One region of the Pyramidobacter piscolens W5455 genome, then DNA from elsewhere that is predicted to be linked to it. Evidence: riboswitches for the same ligand, from Rfam matches in the RefSeq annotation. Region 1 holds a riboswitch; the other holds the start of a gene.

Region 1 (3,401 bases):
ATACGCGGATTTCTCCAGACGGGAATATTGTGCTGAACTTGCTTGCGAAGCAAGGAATCGAAGGCGGGCTCTTCGTCTTGACTGCGCACATGACGATGGCTATGGCGATTATCTCCATCCTTGCGCTCGTTTATTTTAAAGGCCACAAGGCAAAGAAAGGCGGCGCTGTTCGTCTGGAGACGGAAAAGCTCACAAGGAAACAGGTTGTCGCCCTTGTCGTCTTCGTTCTGGTTGTCTTGTGCGTCATCGTCCTCAAAAAGGATTCCGGATTCATGGGCATTGTCGGCGCCGTCGTTTTGATACTGATCGGCGTGATCGACGAAAAATCCGCGTTCAAGACGATTCCCTGGAATATCATCATGATGGTTGCCGGCGTCGGCATGTTGATGAATATTGTCATCATATCGGGCGGAATCGATATTCTGACAGGCGCGATTGCCGCACTGACCTCTCCTGTCACGGCGGGCGGGGTTTCCTGTATGACGGCAAGCGTCATGTCGTGGTTCTCATCGACCCTGGGCGTTGTCGTGCCGACGCTGACGCCGGCAGTCTCCAAGCTGGCCGCAGAAATCGGCGGCAACGTCACGGCCATCGGGCTCCTCAGTTCTATACTGATCGGTTCTTCCAGCGCGTGTTTCAGTCCCGCGTCTTCCGTTGGCGGCGTGATCTTGTCTACCGTTGTCGGAGACGAGAAATCCAAAGGAGTGATCGATGAAAACAAAACATTTGTAGTGTTGTTCATTCCGGTCCATCTGCATGGCGATTATCTTATCTCTCATCTCGATTACGGGGCTCTACAATATTTTTTCGTAACGGGATTCCTGTTTCTTTGGGAATTTTTGCTGCGGCGGTTTTTGTTCCGCGCTGGCGGGGAACCCTTTTCGGTGCTATAATGCTGTCTGCAATGAGCCGTTGGAGTGCCGACGTAAGTCCGGTTGCTTCAGCGGCTCGTTTTATTTTGCGCGGAGCCGCGCTTCGCCCGAAAGGAATGGAATTCGATGCCGAAAACGAAACTGCAGGAACTGATCTTTACGCTGATGATGGTGCCCGTCATGGTGACGTGGATGGTGCTGTACAATCTCTGGCTGTCGCCGCAGGGACTGACAGGAGTGTCGGCGCGGACGGGCGCGACGGTGCTCGAACTCTGCGCTCTCGCGCTGGCAGTGGAGTTTCCGCTGATTTCGCCTGCGGCCCACGCGATCGCTTTTCGGATCGTGCGACGGACAAGCTGCTCTCCGACACTGCTTCCGGTCGTCGTGGCGCTGTGCATGGTCAGTCTGATGTGCCCTTACATGAGCTTTATGGCCATGCTCTTGCAGCGCGGACTGCCGGCCGAATGGGCGTCGGTCTGGGGAGGAATGCTGCGGGTCAATTATCCCATGGCGCTGGCGTGGCAGCTTCTGGTCGCCGGCCCTGCCGTGCGGGCGACGTTCGCTTCTTTGCAGAAGCGCTTCTGGCCCGCGGGCGCTCCGGCCGCATAGCGCGCGTCTCAAGATGCCGCCGGCTTTATCACCGCACAACGACAGCTTTTCGAAAAACTCTTGCGTCGACGCCCAATCTGTGCCAAGATACCCGCCAATCAAACAGCGCAACTTTTATCAAGAGTCAGGGGAGAGAGTCAGCTCGACGATCCTGCACCAACCTGCCCGCACGGGAAAGGTGGTCCGGCTGACAGCGATGAGGGGAAAGCCTCGGAACGGTCTTTTGAAGCCGCCTTGTCGCACGACAGGGCGGCTTTTTCGTCGTCTCGATAAAACGCGCGGGGGAGGAAGAGAGCGATGATTCAACTGAGCGGCATCAAAAAAAGCTATCCGGCCGCCGACGGCGGCGCGGTCGCGGCGCTGGACGGCGTCGATCTGGCCGTCGGCGACGGGGAGATTTACGGCGTCATCGGCTATTCCGGCGCGGGCAAGTCCACACTGGTGCGCTGCGTCAATCTGCTCGAGACGCCCGACGAAGGGCGGCTTGCCGTCGGCGGTTTTGGAACAGTCGAGGCCCGTGGCGGCAGGCTGCTCTTCACGCCCGAAGGAGGGGCCGCGTCCCCCCCGATGAGAGAGACTGACCTGCGCCGGCTGCGCCGCGGCATCGGCATGATCTTTCAGCACTTCAATCTATTGGACCGCAGCACCGTTTTCGAGAACGTGGCCTACCCGCTCAGGTATTGCGGCATGAAAAAGGACGGAATCGAACGCCGCGTGCTGGAACTGCTGGAGTTGGTGGAGCTGCGCGACAAGGCGGACGCTTATCCTTCGCAGCTTTCCGGCGGCCAGAAACAGCGCGTCGCCATTGCCCGCGCGCTGGCAAACAATCCCCCGATCCTCCTCTCCGACGAGGCTACCAGCGCCCTCGATCCCGACGTTACCGAGTCGATCCTGACGCTGCTCAAAAACCTGAACCGCCGCCTGGGCGTCACGATCATCCTCATCACCCACGAGATGGCGGTGATCAAGTCCATTTGCCAAAAGGTGGCGGTCATGGAGAGCGGGCGCGTCGTCGAGGAAGGTCCCGTGTACGACGTTTTCTCGTCGCCGGCGGAAGTCGTCACGCGCCGCTTCGTGGCGGCCACGTCGGGGCTGGGCAGCTTCGGCAAGTTGATCGCCGGCGGCTCGCCGCTGGTGCGGACGGACGAACGGCGGCAGCTCGTCAATCTGGTCTTCACCGGCGACTGCGTGGGCGACGCGCTGATCTCGGAAACGTCGCGGCGGTTCTGCGTCGACCTCAATTTGGTGCTGGCCAACGTGGACCTGCTGCAGGGGCGTCCGCTGGGCTACACGGTCGTGATGGCGCAGGGCGAACCGGAGAACATCGACGCCGCGCTGGCCTATTTGCGCTCGCGCTCCGTCAGGGTGGAGGTGATCGAAAATGCCCGCGTTTCTTAAAAGCTGGGCGCCCAACGTCTGGGCTTATCGCGTCAAGTTCCTGGCCAGCGTCGAAGCGACCGCGCAGATGTTTTTGATCGCCGGCGCGTTCACGCTGCTGTGCGGATTTTTCTTCGGCATCCTGCTGACGGTGACGAGAAAGGGCGGCATCCGTCCGAACGCGGCGCTGTTCCGCGTCGTCGACACTTTCATTAATATCTTCCGTTCGATTCCTTTCGTGATCCTGCTGATCTTCCTGATTCCCTTCACGCGCGCTGGTCGGGACGGCGATCGGCGTGAAGGGGGCCGTCGTGCCGCTGGTTTTCGGCGCCGTCCCCTTCTTCGCGCGGCAGGTGGAGACGGTGCTGGTCGGCGTGGACCCCGGCAAGATCGAGGCGGCGCGCAGCATGGGCAGCGGCACGGCGGGCATCGTCTTCCGCGTCTGCCTGCCCGAGGCCGTGCCCGAGCTGATCCGCGTCGTCACGATCACGGCCATCAGCCTGATCGGCCTCACCTCCATGGCCGGAGCGGTGGGCGCGGGCG
Region 2 (3,401 bases), on a different contig from region 1:
CTACCTCGACGTGAACAACCGCTTTCACCGCACGCTGGCGGAATGCTCCGGCAACGCCGTGCTGGCAGAGTTCGTCAACAATTTGCTGGCGCGCACCTGCGTGTACATGATCTTTTACGATTCGTTCTTCGACATGAGCACCAATCCCAGCCTCGACGAGCACCGCGCCCTGCTCAAGGCACTGTTGGCGCACGACCCCGACAAGGCGGAGCAGCTCATGAAAGTCCACCTGATGCTGTCGGCCACGTCGCTGAAAAGCAACGAAGGCCTGCGCGTCGGCGGAGAATGAGCGCCGAACATCGTGAAGCGAGATCGGCATTTTTCTTCATAAAAGTATTGACACAGTTTGCCGGGCGCTGCGAGAGTGTTCAGACGCTTGCAGCGCCCTTTGCGAGGGGGAAACTTCGATGGGCAAGGACATCCTGCTGATCAGCGGCCTGCCGGGCTCCGGCACGATGGCGCCGGCGACCGTGGACACCGTGGCGGAATCGGTCCGCCGCAACCGCGACAATGCCGATAAGGGCAAATACATTCCGCCGGGGCCGCGCCCCGAGGCGGTTGACATATGAGACGCCCGCGCATCAGAATCACGCTCATCGATCGCAAAGGCCCCTGCCCGTGCCACCGTGGCCACCGCGTCGGCGACGAATGGGACTTCGACAGCGAACGCGGCACACTTTGCCCGATGGCCATGCACGTGGCCTTTCTGTACATCGATATCCTCCGCTATGGCGGCGAGATTCCCGGTCAGCCCAAGGGCACGGCCGTATTCTGCTGCCCCGATGCCGACACGATCAACGTCTTCAAAGTCGAACGCCTCACGACAGACTCACCTTCGAAAAACAGCCTGCCGGAATAATAAAAAGCCGCGGTGTTTTCGGACCGAAAATTCAGCTCTCAATCTTCTATAAATATTCCCAATGATCTTACAAGCTCATTGGAAACAGGACGCATCGATCATGTTCAGAGCGTCGTTTTTCACCGGCTTTGCGCAGTGGTTGAGTGCGTTGGAGAGCATGTCGGTATTCCCCATCAGCTTGCGATCTTTAACGGTATTACCGTTAATCCAAACATCAAAGGCACACTACGCGTAAAACCGGAGTTCTGGCGAAGATATGCTGCGCTGAGTGTACGCAGCTGGAGCCACAAGGGCAAGAACCGTAAAAATGATAGTTCGGGCTGCGGCGCCTGATCCGCAGCAATGGAAAGGAGCGACCATCATGAAACTGACGTTTTTGGGACACGCCTGTTTCGATCTGTTCGACGGGGCGTATCACGTGCTCACCGATCCGTATCTGACGGGCAATGTGCTGGCCGCGGCGAAGGCCGACGAGGTGGCGGCCGATTTCATCCTCGTCAGCCACTGCCACGGCGACCACCTCGGCGACACGCTCGACATCGCCCGGCGCACGGGCGCGACGGTGGTCGGCGTGGCCGAACTGCGCGGCATGCTGACGGAGGCGGGGCTGAAAAGCTGTCTCGGCAACATCGGCGGCTGGGGGCCGATGCCGTTCGGACGCGTCAAGCTGCTTCAGGCGATCCACGGCAGCGGCCTGCCGGGCGCGCTGGCCTGCGGTTTTCTGATCGGGATCGGCGGCAAAAAAATTTATTTCGCCGGCGACACGGCTTTTTACGGCGACATGGCGCTGCTGGCCGAGGAAAAGCTCGACGCGGCGCTGCTGCCGATCGGCGACTTTTACACGATGGGGCCGGACGACGCGGCCCGCGCCGCCCGGGCCGTGGGCGCGAAGATCACCGTGCCCATGCATTACGACACGTTCCCGGCCATCAGACAGGATCCGCAGGCGTTCAAAGCGCTCTGCGAACCGGCCGTCAAGGTCGCGGTGCTGCGGCCCGGCGAGTCTCTCGAGCTGTAATTTTTCCGCAAAGATTCGTCGCGCTCTTGCGCTTCGCAGGAGATTGTGTTATCATACCCGTCAATCAAACAGCGCAACTTTTTATCAAGAGTCAGGGGAGAGAGTCAGCTCGACGATCCTGCACCAACCTGCCCGCGTGGGAAAGGTGGTCCTGCTGACAGCGATGAGGGGAAGCCTCAAAGAGGGATTTGAGCCGCCTTGCCATCGCAGGGCGGCTTTTTCGTTTCCCCGAAGATGCGCGCGATCCCCCTACGGAAGGTGAAACCATGATCCAACTCCGCGGCGTCAAAAAAATCTATCGCGCGCCCGACGGCAACTCCGTCGAGGCGCTCTCGGGCATCGATCTGGACATCGGCGACGGTGAGATCTTCGGCATCATCGGCCTGTCGGGCGCGGGCAAATCGACGCTGCTGCGCACGGTTAACCGCCTCGAGGAGCCCAGCTCGGGCAAAATTTTCATCGACGGGCGGGAGATCACGGCGCTTGACGCCGGCGGTCTGCGGCTGGCGCGGCGCAAGATCGGCATGATCTTCCAGCACTTCAACCTGCTGGCCTCGCGAACGGTGACGGGCAACGTCGCCTTTCCGCTGGAGCTGGAGCGCTGGAAGCCGAAGGACGTCAAAGACCGCGTCGCCGAAATGCTCGACGTCGTCGAGCTTTCCGACAAGGCCGGCAGTTATCCGTCGCAGCTTTCCGGCGGCCAGAAGCAGCGCGTCGCCATCGCCCGAGCGCTGGCGAACCGTCCGCACGTGCTGCTCTCCGACGAGGCCACCAGCGCCCTCGACCCGCGCACCACCAAATCGATCCTCAGCCTGCTGGCCGGCATCAACCGCCTCATGGGGCTGACGATCGTCGTCGTCACCCACGAGATGAACGTCATTCGCGAGATCTGCTCGCGCGTGGCGATCATCGAAGCGGGACGCATCGTCGAACAGGGAACGGTCAAGGAAATATTCCTCAACCCGCGCTCGAAAACGGCGCGCGAGTTCCTCGCCAAGCTGCCGCGCACCGGCTACGACGAGGGTGCGGGACTGCCCCGCGAGGCGGGAAAGCCCGTGGCGGTGCTCACGTTCGACGGCTCGGCGGCGGAAGCGCCCCTGATCTCGCAGACGATCAAGGCCACGGGGGCCGACGTCAACATTCTCGCCGGCGCCATCGACAGCCTCTACGTGTCGCGCGTCGGCACCCTGACGGTGCAGTTCGGCGGCGCGCCGCAGGTGATCGCCGCGGCGATGGACATGATCCGCGCCCATAACGTGAAGGTGGAGGTGATCTGGAATGGCTAAAATCTTCGCCCTTCTCGCCGAGCCGACGCTGCAGACGCTCTACATGGTCGGCCTGTCGAGTCTGTTCGCGATCCTGCTCGGGCTGCCGCTGGGCATCGCCCTCGCGCTCACCGAAAAGGGCGGCCTGTGCGAGAACCGCGTCGCCGGCAAGGCGCTCGACACGTTCGTCAACGTCTTCCGCTCCTTCCCGTTCATCATCCTCATGATCATCCTCTTTCCGCTCTCGCGGCTGATCGTC

Evidence for each region. A riboswitch is a leader RNA that binds a small molecule or an ion and turns the genes downstream of it on or off. The one in region 1 is predicted to bind S-adenosylmethionine.
Region 2: it holds a riboswitch for S-adenosylmethionine, as region 1 does, so the genes downstream of both, HMPREF7215_RS02835 (methionine ABC transporter ATP-binding protein) here and HMPREF7215_RS11100 (methionine ABC transporter ATP-binding protein) in region 1, are expected to answer to the same signal.

What each region holds. Positions count from the first base shown of each region.
Region 1 is NZ_ADFP01000128.1:13,768-17,168, reverse strand. It holds gene HMPREF7215_RS11110 (SLC13 family permease) at 1-893, shown strand, start outside; gene HMPREF7215_RS11105 (DUF2798 domain-containing protein) at 999-1,481, shown strand; SAM riboswitch class I at 1,593-1,684, shown strand; gene HMPREF7215_RS11100 (methionine ABC transporter ATP-binding protein) at 1,779-2,879, shown strand; gene HMPREF7215_RS13715 (hypothetical protein) at 2,904-3,071, opposite strand; gene HMPREF7215_RS13710 (ABC transporter permease subunit) at 3,155-3,401, shown strand, end outside.
Region 2 is NZ_ADFP01000039.1:52,100-55,500, forward strand. It holds gene HMPREF7215_RS02820 (GntR family transcriptional regulator) at 1-289, shown strand, start outside; gene HMPREF7215_RS13070 (hypothetical protein) at 408-569, shown strand; gene HMPREF7215_RS02825 (TIGR04076 family protein) at 566-859, shown strand; gene HMPREF7215_RS02830 (metal-dependent hydrolase) at 1,221-1,877, shown strand; SAM riboswitch class I at 1,956-2,047, shown strand; gene HMPREF7215_RS02835 (methionine ABC transporter ATP-binding protein) at 2,144-3,163, shown strand; gene HMPREF7215_RS02840 (methionine ABC transporter permease) at 3,156-3,401, shown strand, end outside.